Regions from separate parts of the Brevibacillus nitrificans genome, predicted to be linked through region 1. Evidence: riboswitches for the same ligand, from Rfam matches in the RefSeq annotation. Region 1 holds a riboswitch; each other region holds the start of a gene.
What was found. A riboswitch is a leader RNA that binds a small molecule or an ion and turns the genes downstream of it on or off. The one in region 1 is predicted to bind cyclic di-AMP.
Positions count from the first base shown of each region.

Region 2: it holds a riboswitch for cyclic di-AMP, as region 1 does, so the genes downstream of both, ehuB (ectoine/hydroxyectoine ABC transporter substrate-binding protein EhuB) here and EDM59_RS13555 (APC family permease) in region 1, are expected to answer to the same signal.
Region 3: it holds a riboswitch for cyclic di-AMP, as region 1 does, so the genes downstream of both, EDM59_RS04560 (CAP domain-containing protein) here and EDM59_RS13555 (APC family permease) in region 1, are expected to answer to the same signal.

Region 1 is NZ_RHHU01000009.1:38,480-44,444, forward strand. Features, by position in the region: gene EDM59_RS13545 (winged helix-turn-helix transcriptional regulator) at 91-447, opposite strand; gene EDM59_RS13550 (NAD(P)H-dependent oxidoreductase) at 699-1,238, shown strand; cyclic di-AMP (ydaO/yuaA leader) riboswitch at 1,386-1,544, shown strand; gene EDM59_RS13555 (APC family permease) at 1,733-3,550, shown strand; gene EDM59_RS13560 (LrgB family protein) at 3,600-4,268, opposite strand; gene EDM59_RS13565 (CidA/LrgA family protein) at 4,265-4,636, opposite strand; gene cidR (cidABC operon transcriptional activator CidR) at 4,747-5,646, shown strand; gene EDM59_RS13575 (amino acid permease) at 5,749-5,965, opposite strand, start outside.
Region 2 is NZ_RHHU01000021.1:27,311-33,275, forward strand. Features, by position in the region: gene EDM59_RS27850 (winged helix-turn-helix domain-containing protein) at 1-1,776, opposite strand, end outside; gene EDM59_RS27855 (CapA family protein) at 2,010-3,092, shown strand; cyclic di-AMP (ydaO/yuaA leader) riboswitch at 3,362-3,496, shown strand; gene ehuB (ectoine/hydroxyectoine ABC transporter substrate-binding protein EhuB) at 3,707-4,618, shown strand; gene ehuC (ectoine/hydroxyectoine ABC transporter permease subunit EhuC) at 4,646-5,302, shown strand; gene ehuD (ectoine/hydroxyectoine ABC transporter permease subunit EhuD) at 5,306-5,956, shown strand.
Region 3 is NZ_RHHU01000003.1:539,100-545,064, reverse strand. Features, by position in the region: gene EDM59_RS04575 (aminoglycoside phosphotransferase family protein) at 1-627, opposite strand, end outside; gene EDM59_RS04570 (cold-shock protein) at 742-945, opposite strand; gene EDM59_RS04565 (rhodanese-like domain-containing protein) at 1,389-1,733, shown strand; cyclic di-AMP (ydaO/yuaA leader) riboswitch at 1,888-2,042, shown strand; gene EDM59_RS04560 (CAP domain-containing protein) at 2,050-2,751, shown strand; gene EDM59_RS30960 (hypothetical protein) at 2,804-2,962, opposite strand; gene EDM59_RS04555 (homoserine dehydrogenase) at 3,008-4,030, opposite strand; gene def (peptide deformylase) at 4,058-4,582, opposite strand; gene EDM59_RS04545 (aminotransferase class I/II-fold pyridoxal phosphate-dependent enzyme) at 4,763-5,965, shown strand, end outside.

The DNA of each region.
Region 1 (5,965 bases):
GTCCCATATATATAGAAGAAGAGTTCTCGAAAGAAGGGTCGCTTTCTTTTGAGGACTCTTTTTTGTTTCTCTTCTCGCCCCATCAAAGCCTCATCCCGAATGCTGATCATTTTGCTCCATGTAGGCCAAGTGCCGAAACCCCCACCCGCACATATCGCCCAAGACGGAGCTCAGCGTTTTTCCGTGCTCAGACAAGTAATACTCCACTTTGGGCGGGATCTCTTGATAGGGGCGGCGTACGATGAGACCGTCCTGCTCGAGCTCACGCAGCTGATTGGTCAGCATGCCCTGCGTGATATTTGGAAGCATGCGCCGCAGCTCTCCAAATCGCTTGGTGCCATCGTGCAGGAGGATGAATAAGATGAGCGGCTTCCACTTGCCGCCGATGACCTGAAGCGTGGCGAGAATTCCTTGTGTCCGTGTAGGATCGCGAAGTTCTTCTTGCACGTTTTTCCCTCCCTTCCTCATGCTCCATGTGCTCTTCGTTACTTTACCAGAGTATCCTGCTTTCTGACAGTACGCTGTTATTTCGTACCTAGTACGGTTTTTCATACTGTCTGCCCACAACCGAGCTGTCATCCATGGTACGGTTTTCAGGACGTAGTCTGAAGAAAAAGCGTACTTTTCAATCCTCCCTCTCTTTCGAATAATGGGGGATGTAATCCCGAGACGAAGCAACGAAAGAAAGGGTGTTCTTTGTGAAAATCATGGTGATAGCTGCGCATCCACGGCTCGCTGAATCTCGCGCCAATCGGGCGCTGTTGAGTGAATGGAAGAAGAATGGACAAGTGTTGGTCCGCGATCTGTATCAGGAGTATCCCGATTACCAGATTGATGTTCAGCGGGAGCAAGAGCTGCTGCTCGAATTTGAGAGGATTGTCTTTCAGTTCCCATTTTACTGGTACAGCTGCCCACCGCTTTTAAAGAAGTGGTTCGATGAAGTGCTTGTGTACGGCTGGGCATTTGGGCCAGAGGGCGTTCATCTGAAAGGGAAAGAATTTCTGGTCGCCACGACAGCAGGGGGGACGGAAAAGTCGTATCGTTCTGGTGGAGATAACTTTTACACGATCAGCGAGCTGCTTCGTCCTATTGAACGAACCTTGACGAAATGCAACGGAACGTTCCTGCCTGCCTTTGTCGTGTATGATGCCAATCAAGCTACAGACGAGATCCTCGCGCAAGAAGCGAAGCGTTGCGCGGAACACGTACAAACGTCCTTGAATGTTCTCTCACACTAAGGGACAAAAGGACCTTGGGGGATGTCCTTGAAGCAGATCAAACTGCTTATGGGGGCATCTTTTTCACGATCAAAAATGAAGAGAATTAGATCTTTACAAGCGCTTCGTACGGGAGTATTATTTGTTTCGTGATAAAGACAAATGGAAATAACCGATTCGCTGAGTCCCATTTTTGAATGGGAGCGGGGGAACCAAACGTGGCGGGACTTGTCGTGCCACATGGGGTGAATCTCGAAGATTTCGAGTAGGGTGACTCTTACACCCGAATCCGTCAGCTAACTCCGTAAGCGTACCAAGAGAGGCAACATTTACTTTGTGTATAAATGACATAGCCTAACTTTGCTATGCCCTGAAAGCCAAGTGAGTTTCCTTCTCGTTTGGCTTCTTTTTTGTTCTTTTTTTCGGGAAAAAGGAGGGGATTTAGGAAATATCTGAGGGGAAGCTGTCTACATCAAGAGGAGAAACTATCTGAAAAAGTATGTGAGGAGATCAACATGATAATGGGGTTGAAACGACTTTTAATCGGGAGACCGATGAAGTCAAACGCACTGGGTGAAGAAAAGCTCTCGAAGGTCAAGGCATTAGCCGTTTTGTCATCTGATGCGTTATCTTCTGTAGCCTATGGTACCGAGCAAATTCTGCTTGTGTTAGTTACGCTCGGAGCTGCTGCGCTATGGTATTCCATTCCGATCTCCATTGCGGTCGTAGGACTTTTAACCATTCTAATTTTATCTTACCGCCAGACGATCTTTGCTTATACAACAGGCGGCGGAGCGTATATCGTTGCCAAAGACAACTTTGGCACGTCGACCGGACTGGTGGCTGGCGGCTCGCTGCTCGTCGATTACATTTTGACCGTAGCCGTGAGTACCTCGGCTTCGACAGACGCGATTACTTCAGCGTTTCCGGTATTGCATGATCATCGTGTTCTGATTGCGTTGCTCATGATCATCTCCGTAACGATCCTGAACCTGAGGGGGATCACCGAGTCAGCGACGATTCTGATGTATCCGGTCTATTTGTTTGTCGTCGCGATTTTTCTCTTGATTTTGGGCGGTGCTTATCAATGGATGACGGGCAACGTCCAAGTACATGCACCTGTCTACGGCGCTGCGGTCCCGGGAATTACGCTCTTTCTGCTGCTGCGGGCATTCAGCTCAGGCTGTTCAGCTTTGACCGGCGTAGAAGCGGTATCCAATGCGATTCCCAACTTCCGAAGTCCGGCTCCGAAAAATGCAGCCCTGACCTTGATCATGATGGGGCTGATTCTCGGTGTGATGTTTATGGGCATCAGCTTGCTGGCTTACGTCTTTGGCATCGCTCCCAGCCCGAAGGAAACGGTCGTTTCGCAAATCGCATCCGCTGTCTTTGGCAGAGGGATCCTGTATTATTTTATCCAGGCTGTTACGGCTCTTATCCTGTTCCTGGCAGCGAATACTGCTTTTGCAGCCTTTCCCCTGCTCGCCTTTATGCTGGCCAAAGACCGGTTTATGCCAAACATGTTCATGGTCCGAGGGGATCGGCTCGGCTTCTCCAACGGGATCATTTTTCTCGGCATTCTGTCCGCGATTTTAGTGATATCGTTTGGCGGAGAAACGGAGAATCTGATTCCGCTGTATGCGCTCGGGGTCTTCATCCCATTTACGTTGTCGCAAGCCGGCATGATGAAGCGGTGGGTGACGAAAAAGCCTGCCGGATGGTTGGTTCCTTTTCTCATCAATACGATTGGGATGCTGACTACGCTGACGATCTGCCTGATCTTCCTGATCACGAAATTTTCCCAAGTCTGGACGATCTTCATTTTTCTACCGATCGTGATTTTTATCTTCCGCAAAATCAACGGTCACTATCAGGACTTGGCAAGCGAGCTGAGACTGGACATCACGACCGACAAGCCTCAGGCAAAAGGCAGCGTCATCGTGATTCCGGTGGCGGGTATTTCGCAGGTCGTGAAAAATACCATCAGCTACGCGCAGTCCCTGTCTGATGACATCGTGGCCGTCTACGTGGGCTTCAGCGACGAGGACATCAAAAAGATGGAGGAAAAATGGGAGCTGTGGAATCCAGGAGTACGCCTGATCGTTCTGCGCTCTCATTATCGAAGTATCATCAAGCCGCTGTTCAAGTTCATCGATACCGTGGAGTGGAAGAAAGCCGATACGGATCATGTGACGGTCATGATCCCGCAGTTCATCACAAAGCGTTGGTGGCATAATCTGCTGCATAACCAGACCAGCTTTTTCTTGCGGGCGTATTTGTTTGCCCGGCAGGATGTGAAGATCGCGACCGTACCGTATCGTTTGAAAAAATAGGCAGAAATTGAAAAGAGGCAGTCCCTGCGAAAGGGATTGCCTTTTTCGTTTATACAACGATCGTCGTGACGAGCTGTGTAACCAATGCAGCCAGGATCATGGAAATACTGGAAACCGTTCCCGTCAATGAGCCGATTTCAAAGGCTTTGGACGTCCCTGCCCCATGTGCGCTCGTACCCAGAAGAACTCCGCGGGCGATGTCATCCTGAATGCGCAGATAGGAAATGATGTACGGACCGATCACCGAGCCGAGCAGCCCTGTAATCAGGACGAGGACAGCTGTGATGGAAGGCACTCCGCCGATCATTTCGGAAACATTCATGGCGATCGGTGTAGTGATGGACCGCGGGATCAGACTGAACATGACCTGTTTGTCTACATGCATCAGCAAGGCCAGCAAGGCAGAAGAGACGACAGCGACTGCAGAGCCTGCTGTGACGCTCACTACGATTTGTGAAGCGTGTTTTTTCAACAACGGAAAATGCTTGTAGAGCGGTACTGCGAATGCGATGGTAGCAGGCTGCAGCATGTACGCCAGCCATTTTCCACCTGCGTTATAGGCTTCGTATGCCGTATGAGTGCCGAGGATCAGAAAGACCAGTGCAACAGGCGTGAACAGCAAAGGTGAAAACAACAGAATCGGTTTGTAGCGATAGAGCCTTTTGGCAATCAGATAAAGAACGATAGTGACGAAGAAGCCCAAGATACCGCCGATCATGATTGTGATTGCTCCTTCCGTTTGGCAATGCGCTGTGCCAAAAGACCGCTTGCGGCCATGACGATGGCTGTGCCAATCGCGATGACGATAAAGATTTGAAAGCCTTCATGGAGCATCAGATTTTGGTACGAAATAATTCCTACAGATGGCGGGATGAAAAACAGCAGCAGCTCTGCCAACAGAAAGCTCGCTCCGGCGTCAATCCACTCCAGGCGAATCCACTTCAGCTGCAGCAGGAAAAACACCAGAAACATGCCGATGATACTGCCAGGAATCGCGATGTCGAGCCATTCCACTAGAATGTTCATCAGTATGGAAACGATCACGAAAAATCCAGTTTGTGCCATAATTTTGAGCCATTTTCTCAAGATGTCCCTCTCCCTCTAGGAAAAGTGTACATCGTCCTAAACTATAGGTAAAATGCATATATAGAATTATTCGCATTCACGATATCTATCGTTCAGCGGAGGGGTGTCAGGTGGATATCCGTCATTTGCAATATTTTTTGGAAGTGGCTCGTCACAACAGCTTTACGAAAGCAGCACAAGCCTTGTATATCACCCAGCCGACGATCAGCAAGATGGTCCGAAATCTGGAAGAGGAGATCGGTGTTGAGCTGTTCGAGCGGGTTGGGAAGCGGGTCTCTCTGACCGACGCCGGGTGGGTTCTGTTCTCGCAGGCGGAAGTGATGGTCAAATCGTTCGAAAACATGACGGTTCATATTAACGAGCTGATGGATCTGAAAAGAGGCCGCCTGCGGATCGGACTTCCGCCGATGGTCGGAGCGAGCTTTTTCCCTCAGCTGATCGGACAGTTTTGCGATCAGTATCCAGGGATTCGTCTGGAGCTGTTTGAAGCGGGTTCCCATAAGGTAGAGGCGGATGTGGACGCAGGCATTCTCGATTGCGGAGTGATTCTGCTGCCGGCGAAAGAGGACGTCTTTGACTACTATTCGTTCGTGAACGAAAACATCATGCTGGTTGTGCATCCGTCTCATCCTTTTGCGGATCGGTCCGAGGTGCCGTTCAGCGATTTGGAGGGAGAGCGGTTCCTGCTTTTTCAAGAGGACTTCGCACTTCATAACCGGATCGTGGATGAATGCGTGAGGGCGGGCTTCCATCCCCACGTCGTCTACAAAAGCTCCCAGTGGGATTTTCTCAGTGAAATGGTCGCCGCCCATATCGGGATCACCCTTTTGCCCGAAACGATTTGCAGCGAGCTGGACACCGATCGTTTTCGCATCCTTCCGTTGGTGAATTCCTCGCTCAAATGGCATCTCGGGATGATTTGGCGGAAAAACGCCTACCAGTCCTTTGCCATGCGAGAATGGATCCGCTTTTCGCAGGAGAGCCTGCCTGCTCGCTATACGGCCAAATGATCAAATAAAAAGCTCCTGGTCAACCATTTCAGGGAAGTGGGAGACCGGGAGCTTATTTCATCCAGGAAGAATTTATCAGATTCTTAGCCAGGTTTTCTAATGTTAGTGGGTGTTCTCGTCCATGCTGAAGTCCACTTTCTCGAGGGGAACCAGCTTGGTCTTCTTGCTGAACTTATACACCAGCCAGACTACGAGGAACAAAGGCAAACCGATGTAAGAGACCATAGCGCCGTTCCAGTCGATGGCCTCCCCTGTAAACGCCGTGTAGTTTTGACCGACAATGACTACACAGCAGATGATGAAGGCGAAAATCGGGCCA
Region 2 (5,965 bases), on a different contig from region 1:
CGCTTTTGTCAAAAGGCATGGGACCAGCAGCCCAGGTATCTGATGCCGGCGGGCGATCGGCTCTACCTGCTCCAGCAGGGCATGACTTTCATCGAGGCGATTCCACTCATAGTATCCTTCAGCGAGGGCTTGGACGACATACATGTTGAACAAGGAATCCTGCCATCCGTGCTCCGTCAATTTGCCAATAAACATTTTGCCGACGAATTCCGTTTGTGCGGACAAGACGCCTTTGAGCCCGAGTGAGGTGCGCCGGATGAATGGCTCCGTAGTATTGTAGTTAAACGAAAAAAACAAAGGTGACTCCGGCAGATTTTGATAAAGGATATCTGACTCGGCAAGCAGCATCTCGAAGTGCCCCAGGGCAAAGGCGAGGTTGGATCTTACGAAAAACAAGCTGCTGAGCAATTGCTGCTTTTCAAATGAGTCCTCCATGGCAGCACATTCTGCCTCCAGCTCAGCAAAATCGCCTTGCGCAAGCTCCGCCTGTCCGCAAAGAATCTGGATAAAGGCAGCCAGCATGCGCAGCGAGGGGGAGAGCATCGCAGACTTGTCAGGAAAGCTGTTTAGCCAGCGCAAGAGCGTGGACAGCTCGCCCCGCTGGATCATCTGCGGAAAATGCTGCTCCAAAAGAACGGCAGCAAAAGAAAAGTGAGAGGCTGCCAAAGCATGGTCGATCGCCTCATCGAACAATTGGCGCTCGGCAAAGCATTCACTGGCGATCCGGTGAAGCTCAATGGCTTTTTGCGGATGCATCTCCTGGAGCTGTGCCAGCAGGAATTCGCCGAACAGATGATGGTAGCGATACCAGGTTTGGTACTCATCGAGCGGGATGAGAAAGATGTTTTGCGAGAGCAGAGAGGCAAGCATCTTTTGCCCGTTGTTTTGTCCGGTCAACCGATTGCAGATGGAAGCATCCAAGCGCGGCAAGACACAGGTCGAAAGCAGAAAGCTTTGAACATCGGGAGAGAGTCTCAGCCAGACCTCATGCAACAAATACTCGGAAATGTCGCGATGAGAGCCGGAAAATCCGTTGAAAAAGCGCTCCTGATGAAACGGATTGCGCAGGGATATCGCAGCCAGCTGTAGGCCTGCGACCCATCCCTCGGTGCTCATGGCGAGCTGGTCGATTTGCTTGGGACTGAGCGCCAAGCCGTGAGCATCCTGATAAAAGCGCGCTGTCTCCGTATGGGTAAACCGCAGCTGCTCGAGTGTGATGTGGCTCGCTTGCCCGCGGATCGTCCATTTGCTTGTTGCAAAAGGCAAGGATGTACGGGTGGCTATGTACACATGGATAGAAAAAGGCAGATAGTCCAGGAAATACGACAAGCTGGCATGGATATGCTCCTCGGTGATCAGGTGATAATCGTCCAGGAGCAAGGACACAGATTGTTCGGTGGATTCAAGCTCATACAGCAGGGAATCGATGAATGTGAAAATAGAAGTATGGGAAATCGCGCCGATCAGTGGCTCCAGTCTTTCGGATAACTCCGGAAAACCAGATTGAGAGAGGGTGGCGACGACGTACTTCCAGAAGCGAATCAGATCGTTATCCATCTCGTCGAGGGAAAGCCAGGCACAGCGTGAGGGGTGCTGGGCTGCCCATTGGCTGAGCAGCGTTGTTTTTCCGTAGCCGGCAGGAGCGCATAAAGTAGTCAGCTTGCGCGTCAAGCCTTCTTCTAGCTGTCGAAGCAGCTGGTTTCGCGCAACGTTGTTAGGGCGAATCGCAGGCGTAGTTGTCTTGGTTCTGAGCATAATGGAACGCAAGGGACTCATAGCTCCTCCTTTATTGAACATCCGGTCATCTATTACCTCTACCCACATTATACTTGCTGGTAACAAGAATCGACATTTGAAATAAAGAAATCCACGAAATGTCAGACCCCTTCCCTTTTTGCTCGAATTCGTCGGATTTGCGCGAGAAATGTTCCATCGCACCGGACAAGCTTCAACAGGCTTCACAGCTCGCTCCATCTAGAATGGGCGTAGAAGCGTGTAGAGAGAGGTGCATGGAAATCGGACGGTGGAAGATTCTGTTTGCAGGTGCGATTGCGATGCTCTTGGTCGCAGGAAGTACGATAGGGGCTGGACGAGTTTTGGCAAATGACACTTCTGTCAACGTCGCCACACCCAAAGAGGATGAGGTCATTCGTGTCGCATTTGCAGGAGACATCATGCTGGATAAAAGTGTGGGGGTGCAAATCGGACGAAACGGCGTCGACTACCCCTTTTTGAAAACGGCAGCCTTCCTCAAGCAGGCGGATCTAACGATTGGCAATCTGGAGACATCTGTCAGTACACGAGGTCAGGCACAGCAAAAAGAGTACACGTATCGCTCCAAACCGCAAACGCTCCAGGGCTTGGTCAACGCAGGGTTCGATGTGGTCAATCTGGCCAATAACCACTCGCTGGATTACGGCATGGATGCTTTGTTTGATACGATGGAGCATTTGAAAAAATACCAGCTTGGGTACGTCGGGGGAGGAAAGAACGAAGCGGAGGCTTTTGCGCCTTACATCCGTACGATCAAAGGAAAGCGGGTCGCCGTCATCGGATTGAGCCACGTCTTGCCCAATCGGCAATGGTTTGCTGGGAAAAACAAGCCTGGACTGGCCCACGCCTACTCGTATGAGCCGATGCTTTCCTATGTCAAGAAAGCGGTAGCACAGTCCGACATCACGATCGCGGTCATGCACTGGAATCTGGAATACAAGGACTACCCGGAGCCGTATGCGCGAGAGATGGCGCGCAAGCTGATTGACAGCGGAGTAGACGCAGTGCTCGGGTCACACAGTCATTCGGTGATGGGGGTGGAGTATTACAAAAACGTCCCGATCTACTACAGCGTGGGCAACTTCGTCTTTACCACCTCGTACAATCCGAAAGGGAGAGAGGCGATGATGGTGGAGCTGACTTTTGGAGAAAAGGATACAACCTCCAAAGTCATCCCGATCAAAATCGCCAACGGTCAGCCAGCTCCGATGGATGCGGCGAATCGGAAAAAGATGATCGATAAACTAAATAGACTATCGTTTCAAGTGAGGCTGGATGCTGAAGGAAATGCTGCCCGAGAGAGAGTGACCGATCATTGACGAAGAAGAGATCATCTGGTGCAGCACTTCCGGATGGTCTTTTTGTTTTGTCTCCGGAGAGGGGTAAATCTTTTTAATCAGAGTGGACAAGGTAGGATATGGGAGGGATTTTCTGGATATGCCTGGTAAAGACGGTTAACTCTCCCTTAGGGGACCTTAAGCCAGAATATAGGGAATTTTCAAGGGTGAGTCATCGAGAGAGGCTATGATAACATGAAACGCGTGTTAACCATAACGGATCATGAGAGGAGATAGACGAACACCTCCCAATCAAATATGGGCCTAGTTCCGTCACGTACGGAAGCGGGGGAACCACCTTAGGGGTTAATTCTGTGATGCACAGAAGGGATGCAGCTCTGCCATCCTACCCGTCAGCTAACCTCGTCGGCTAAAGCAGATTAACTTTACACCATTTGCTTGAAAGCGCATGTTTTGTACACAGGGAGCGCGTATTTCCTGTTGGGGAATTCCCTTGTACACAGCTTCTTTGACATGCCTTCCAGCGAGAAAACAGCCGGCGCATTTGCTTTTCCATGTGGGGATGGCCCTCCCGAATCATGGAAGGAAGTGCGCTGGCTTTTTCTATACACGGAAAGTGGAAAGGGGAAGGAAGGATGAAAAAGAGAAACTTCATGAGATGGGGATGGACAGTGATGCTGTCGTGCAGCTTGCTGGCAGCTGGCTGCGGATCCGGACAGGAAGCTTTGCCAAGTGCGGGGAATTCGCCGTCCCAAGCAACGGAGAGCACATTGGAAAAAGCGAAGAAACAAGGGTTTGTGACAGTGGGTTTTGCCAATGAAAAGCCGTACGCCTATGCGACACCTGATGGCAAGCTGACAGGAGAAGCTGTCGAGGTCGCTCGGGCTGTCCTCTCCAAGATGGGGATTAACGAGATGAATGGCGTGCTGACGGAGTTCGGTTCCCTGATTCCGGGTCTGGTTGCAAAGCGATTTGACATCATCACAGCAGGCATGTACATCACACCGGCCCGCGCCAAAGAAGTTGCGTTTGCCAATCCGGAGTACAGCATAGGGGAAGCATTGGCAGTGAAAAAAGGAAATCCGCTAGAGTTGCGCAGCTATCAAGACATTGCCGCTAATCCCAAAGCGAAAATCGCCGTCATGAGCGGGGCGATTGAGATGGAATACCTGGAGAAATCCGGTGTGAAAAAGGATCAAATGGTGCTCGTACCTGATCAGCCATCGGCTATCGCTGCCTTGCAGGCTGGCCGTGCAGATGCCATCACGATGACAGGCCCATCTCTGCAAGCTGTTCTGGAAAGTGCGAAAGACAGCAATGTGGAGCGGGTAATGGATTTTGTCCAACCTGTAATCGATGGGCAGAGCATCCGCGGATACGGAGCAGCCGCTTTCCGCAAAGAGGACGAGGAATTTGTCAAAGCGTACAATGAAGAGCTGAAGAAGCTTAACGATTCAGGAGAGCTGCTGAAGATCCTCGAGCCGTTCGGCTTTACCGAACAGGAGCTGCCTGGGGACAAAACGGCTGAAGAGCTGTCCACGCAATGATGGGGGCTGCGTCACGGAAAGGAAGGGATGAACATGAATGAGACCATGCAGATGATTCCTTTTTTGCTCAAAGGGGCAGCGACAACCGTGCAAGTGACAGCACTCTCGGTACTGGTTGCTTTCTTCGTTTCCTTTGCTGCGGGCTTCGGCAGATTGTCTAAATGGCTGTGGGTTCGTTCCCTGACTAGCGTTTATGTAGAAATATTTCGAGGAACCTCTCTTCTGGTACAGATGTTTTGGCTCTTTTTTGCCTTGCCGCTGTTGGGAATCGAGCTGCCCCCGATCGTTGCGGGAGTCATCGCTCTGGGGCTTAACTACGGAGCATACGGATCGGAAGTAGTGCGGAGCTCGATTGTAGCGGTACCAAAAGGACAGACCGAGGCAGCCATCGCATTGAACATGTCACCTTTGCTTCGTATGAGAAGAATCATCTTGCCGCAAGCATTTGTCATGATGCTTCCATCTTTCGGGAATCTGCTGATAGAGCTGTTGAAAGGAACCTCTCTTTTATCCTTGATCACACTGGCTGATCTGACGTTTCAAGGAATGCTGCTGCGCACCTTTGATTCATCCAGAACATTTGAAATATTCGGACTTATGCTGGTGATGTATTTCCTGATGGCTTATCCGCTGACTCTGGCAATGCGGTGGCTGGAGCGGCGTGCTTCGGTAGGGAGGGTGTAGCCTATGTGGAGCTGGTCATTCACTTGGGAAATCCTTCCCCAGATTTTAGAAGCGATTCAAACGACGATCCTTGCAACCGTGATCGGGTTTGCACTTGCTATTGTAGGGGGACTGATACTGGCATTCGGACGCAGAGCGAAGCAGAGATGGCTTTCTGTAGTAGTGGCGGGAATCATCGAGTTTGTGCGCAGCACTCCCCTATTGGTTCAGTTGTACTTTCTTTTTTACGGACTTCCTGCGATCGGGATCTCTTTTGGACCATTCACTGCAGGGGTCCTCGGGCTGGGCATTCACTACAGCGCCTATCTCTCCGAAGTGTACAGGTCGGGCATTGATGCCGTTCCCAAAGGGCAGTGGGAGGCAGCGAAGGCACTCAATTTTTCCAGAGGAAAGACGTGGTCACGAATCATTTTGCCGCAGGCCATTCGTCCGATTGTTCCCGTTCTGGGCAACTATTTGCTCGTAATGTTCAAGGAAACCCCGATTCTCTCCGCTATCACCTTGGTAGAGATGCTTCTGACAGCGAAAATGATTGGCTCCGCCTCGTTTCGTTATTTGGAGGCCTTTACGCTGGTAGGAATCCTGTTCCTTGTACTCAGCTATGTTTCCACTTTGCTGATTCGCAGGCTGGAGACGAGATGGGGACAGCTTTAAGAAAGGAGG
Region 3 (5,965 bases), on a different contig from region 1:
ATCAATGGCTCCTGCGTAATGTCTACCCGCCACAATCAGATTTCCCACATGAAAGTCATCATGCAGAAAAACACTTGGTGTACCCCTAAGCGCTGCAGCATGTGTATCAATAAAACCCAGGATGCGATCTGCATTCGCGATGGAATGACCACACGCAAGATACGCCTCCACATAACGAGAGTGCTTTTGTTCGTAGCAGCGCTGGTACCAGTCTGTGATCTCGGATGGAGCAGCTATCGTATGCATGAGAGCCAGCTGCCTGCCTGCTTCTTTCCCGATCAGATACTGCTCCTCTGCGGTCAAATTTCCAAGAGCATCTTTTGCATCCTCACCTGCCACATAAGACAACACCATAAAACAGATAGCGAACTCCTCTACGAAACCAAGTTCAATTGGTCGTGAGGCTTTGACACCTTTTCTCGCTTGCAGAGTTTGCAATACTTGAAACTCGGCTTTCTTTTGCTCCCATTGCTCACGATCCGCCACTCGCAGCACTCGCTGTTCGCCGTCAGACAAAATCACATGGAATTTTCGATCTGTAGAAAAGCCTTTGAGGATCGGCTCGATATGAATGGTATTTTGAAGCGAAGAAGCGGTACGAATCAAGTGATCCAGCCATAACTCCACGTGCCTTCCCCCCTTTTCTTCATAGGGTTCGATTATACGCGGAATTAGAAAGAAATGGTAGTGGGGGAAAAAGAAAAAACTGCCCGCGAACGGACAGTTTTTTTAGAAGGAGACTTACAGTTTAACTACGTTCTCAGCTTGTGGACCACGGTTGCCTTGAACGATGTTGAATTGAACGCGTTGACCTTCATCCAAAGTTTTGAAACCTTCGCCTTGGATCGCGCTGAAGTGAACGAATACATCGTCTCCGCCTTCTACTTGAATGAATCCGAAACCTTTTTCTGCATTAAACCATTTTACTGTTCCGTTCGTTTGCATTTAAAAAAACCTCCAAAAAAGTCAATTTTGAATATGCTAGTCATATTTACCGAAGCAAATAAAGCTCACATATCATGAAGAAATATCAATAGTCTTTCTATTGAATGGATATGCCTTCATGATATGTGAATTCCTACTTACTTCTTGCATAATATGCTTGTATTTGTAGTACGGAACTCAAAATCTAGTAAGGTACATCTTTTGAAAACCTAAAACAACGAAAGCCCTTCCTCTCTTTCATCCTTGCGGCTCCGATGACCGCGCCAGTGTGAATCGGGCATTCAAAAAAACGTAAGGGATCCTCTATCTGCGCACGTGGATATTACGATCGGATTTTCAAGTAGCAAACTTATTCTACCATGCCTGTCCAGTAAAAGCAACAGCTCACTGTGCCATGCCATATTCTTATGTATCTGATACAATTGGTGTAAGGAGTGATACGATTGAATAAACCTACCATAAACAAACGTGAATTCGAACAGCTGCAGCATGAAAACGCGAAGCTAATTATTCTGGATGTTCGAGATGTCGAAAAGTATCAATCAGGCAGCCTCCACGTGCCGGGGATCGCTACCAAGAACGTGCCTTACATACATATGAAGGAACAGGATCAAGCTTTGCCTGAAGAAACAGCGCAAGCCTGCGCAGACGCTACGATCATCACCTTATGTACATCAGGAAACAAAGCACAAAAAGCGGCTGCTCTTTTAAGGGAGAAAGGATATCGTGCATCGGCTCTGGAAGGCGGCTTAACGGCTTGGCATGCAGATGGAATGCAATCAGAATAAACAAGTGGAGACACCCTCTTTTTCGCTGAGAGGGTGTTTTTCTTTCATCGCCTCTTCCTATAGCTATCACGGGTGTTTATAGCCATTTCCAATAGACACTACCAAATATTACTCCTATCTTTCTCTCGCAAAGGTCTGTTATTCTGGGTCATGCCAAATCAAACAGCCGAAACTTCCTCTCGAATGGAAGTGCGGGGGATCTTTTTTTGCAGATGAGAGATCTGCATGGGGTGAATCGCCAAAGTGCGTAGGGTTGTTTCCTCAACCCGAATCCGTCAACTAACCTCGTAGGCCAAAAAAAGGAGACGATGTGAATATGAAACGCCTCGGAACTATTGCAATCGCAACTTTGGGATTGGGATTTGCCCTCTCCGGCTTTTCTAACACAGCTTCTGCCGCTGAAGCAACGAATTGCCCACTGAAAACGGCAGCCCCTATTCAAATGCCACAACAGGCTCAGTGGTTTTCATATATGCCGCAAATGAAGTTCGCGCCGCAGTTTGGTTATCAACAGCCTGTACAAACACAACAACCTGTACAAGCACCTGCGAAGCAGCCCGTTCCACAACAACCTGTTCAGCAAGCACCGGTGCAACAGACTCCTGTAGCAGCGGAGCAGCCAGCAAAAAAAGCGGAGCAGCAAGTACAAGCTTCTGAAGTGGTGAAGCAGGTCGCGGATCTGGTTAACCAGGAGCGCGCAAAAGCGGGTCTGAAGCCTGTAGAAATGGATGCTTCCCTGAACAACGTCGCACAGGCAAAAGCGGCTGATATGTCCAACAACAACTATTTCGACCATACGAGCCCAACGTACGGTTCTCCATTTGACATGATGAAGCAGTTTGGTGTTTCTTTTATGACTGCTGGTGAGAATATCGCTATGGGTCAACGCACAGCTGAAGAAGTCATGAACCAATGGATGAACAGTGAAGGCCACCGTCAAAACATCATGAACCCATCGTTCACGAAAATCGGCGTTGGCTACATCAACGGTTACTGGGTACAAGAATTTATCGGATAATGAAAAAAGCGAAAGCCGAGTCACTCTTCACAGGGTGCTCGGCTTTCTTTCGTTATGTTTGTTGTTGGTCTTCTGTGCTTTGCGTCTGTTTCGGCATATAGCTGGAGTCTTGCCCTTCCAGCAGCGCTACGTCTTTTTGGTGCATTTTTTGCTTGGTCGGATAGGCAGATACTTGTTGCATTTCAGCGCTCACATCGTTTTGTTGAGTCAAGCTGCTATCCCCTTCCTCATCAGACCGTTGTAGTGGAATACCCGCTTAGTATGCGCGCTGGCCCCTTATGATATGCTCCAGATCCTTTAAAGCGGCGGCAGCGGCGGCAACCGGATCGGACTTACCTCCGATAACGAGAAGCTCCCCCATCACATCCGTCTCCACGCGAACCGCTTTCGTGGTACCTTTAACCGTTGCAAATGGATGTGCAGCGTCCACTGCCTGAAGTTCTACCGCAGCCTTTATGCCTTGCGGTGTTTTCTGAATGGAACCGATCAATTTCGGCGTCAAGCCCGCTGCTTTCCATGCGGCAATCTGCTCGTCCGTTACCTCACGAACACTTGCCCGCGAAACGTCACTCAGCTTTACCTGCGCATCAAATGCAGCGTTGGCAAGAATCGTTACCTTGCAAGCTGTATCCCAGCCATCGATATCAAAGGATGGGTCCGGCTCGGCAATTCCCATCTGCTGTGCGCGTAAAATGGCTTCTTCGCTCGTAATGCCTTCTTCCATCATTTTCGTCAGAACAAAATTGGTTGTGCCTGTGAAGACGCCTTCGATCCCAAGTATTTGGCAGCCAGCGAAATTGTACTGCAGCAAATCGATTGTCGGAAGTGCCGCTGCTGTAGCGCCACTGATCTTGAGGTGGACGCCTTTTTGTTTCGCTAATGCCGACAAACCCGCAAAGTCTACAACCAACGCCCCTTTGGATACGGCGATCGCATGCATCCCTTGCTCGAGCGCCTGCTTTATGTAGATGAGCCCGGGTCCGCCTGTTTTTAGATCGGACGGGCCGGTTTCGATGAGGATATCCGCGTGACTAGACGCGAGGAATTCATATCCTGAGAAGGTGGTGTCCACTCTTTTCCCAGAAGCTCCCCACTCGAGCAACGCTTCCTCTCCCAAACCATTCGCATCATAAAGAGCGCTGGTTGAGCGGGCGGCACCAACCAAACGCACATCGGCATCGTACTTCTCCCGATAATACCCTTGCCTTTGTGCAAGCAGCCTTGCCGCCTGTTTGCCCACAGTACCAAAGCCTGTAATCACTACATTCCACTGTTTCATGCGTTCCCCATCCTGCCTGCAATTCGCTTATCGAACCACACGTCTTTGCTGCATGAGAATCGGATTGGCGTCTTGCGGTTTTAATTTTTTCCCCGTTTTTGCAGAGTACAGCTCATTTACATAATCAATGAACAAAATGCCTTCCAGGTGATCCATCTCATGCTGAAAGCAGCGTGCCGTAAATCCTTCTGCCTCGAGCGTAACGGTTTCGCCTTTGCGGTTCAGGGTCTGGACTTTGACGTATGTGGCCCGCTTGACGATGCCAACGACTCCTGGAATCGACAGACAAGCTTCCGGCCCCTCTTCCTCCCCGTCCATTTCAAGCATGACCGGATTGATCAGTTCGATCAGTCCGTCGCCGCAGTCCATCACAATCAGTTTCTTGGCGATCCCGATTTGGATGGCAGACAGACCTGCCCTTCCTTTGTCAGCATATATGGTTTGCGCCATGTCATTCAGTATCTTTTCCGTATTTGCATTGACGGACGAAACTGCTTTCGACCGTTCCCGCAAAATGGGGTCACCCAAGCGAACAATGAGCCGCTCAGCCATATAAAATCCCTCCCGTGCCATTCTGTTACGATTTCAACGTAGCAAAGCCTTTTTCATCTGTCAAAGGAAATCCGTACAAATATCAGAAAAATCGTCCCCCTTCTAGATGACAAATGGATGCATATGCGCTATCTTTATTGGTAAACGATACAGATGTTTTACTTGAAGAGGGAGGCTACCATGCACGCATTAGCAGCACAGCTGAATGCAACCATTCAGCGTGATAATCCACATGTTTACGAAATGTTGTCCCATTTAGCCAAGCTGATCTATTTCCCAAAAGAGGGAATCCTCAGCCAATCTGCCGAGGCAAAAGCGAAAGCGAAGAAATACAATGCAACCATCGGGATCGCATTGGAGAACGGACAACCCATGCATTTGAAAGTGATCCAAGATACACTGTCCGCTTACCAGCCGAAAGACATTTACGAATACGCCCCACCAGCTGGGAAGCCTGAGCTGCGTGCCGCCTGGCGCAAAAAAATGATCGAGGAACAGCCTTCTCTGGCGAACCAATCCTTCAGCAACCCTATCGTAACCAACGCTCTGACTCATGGACTTAGCATCGTTGCTGACTTGTTTGCAGATGTAGGCGACAGCGTGATCATTCCAGATAAAAACTGGGAAAATTACGAGCTGACCTTCTCCATCCGCCGTGGTGCCGAGATCGTCCATTATCCACTATACAACGACAACATGAAATTCAACGCTGCTGGGCTTCGCGATGCGATCCTTGCACAAAAAGAAAAAGGGAAAGCCATCGTCGTCCTGAATTTCCCCAACAACCCAACCGGATATACACCTGGCGCTGAAGAGGGCAAGGAAATCCTCGCAGCACTAAAAGAAGGTGCAGAAGCTGGCATCAACATCGTAGCGGTAACAGACGATGCCTACTTTGGTCTGTTCTTCGAAGATTCCATGCAAGAATCCTTGTTCGCGAACCTGTGCGGCTTGCACCCTCGTGTGCTTCCAGTGAAAGTGGATGGCGCTACCAAGGAAGAATACGTTTGGGGCTTCCGCGTAGGCTTCATTACGTTTGCAGATCCTTCCAGCGACCTGCTCAGCGCTTTGGAGCAAAAAACCATGGGGGTTATCCGCGCTACTATTTCCAGCGGACCGCATCCTTCCCAGACTTTTGTTTTGCATGCGCTCAATTCGCCCGAGTTCCAAGCGCAGAAACAAGAGAAGTTCGATATCATGAAAGGCCGCGCGAACCGCGTCAAGCTGATCCTGGACAGCGGCAAGTTCGATGATGCATGGGGCTACTACCCATTCAACTCTGGCTACTTTATGTGCTTGAAGCTCAAAACGGTGGATGCCGAGACGCTCCGCCAGCATCTGCTGGATCAATACGGCGTAGGTACGATCGCACTCGGTGAAACG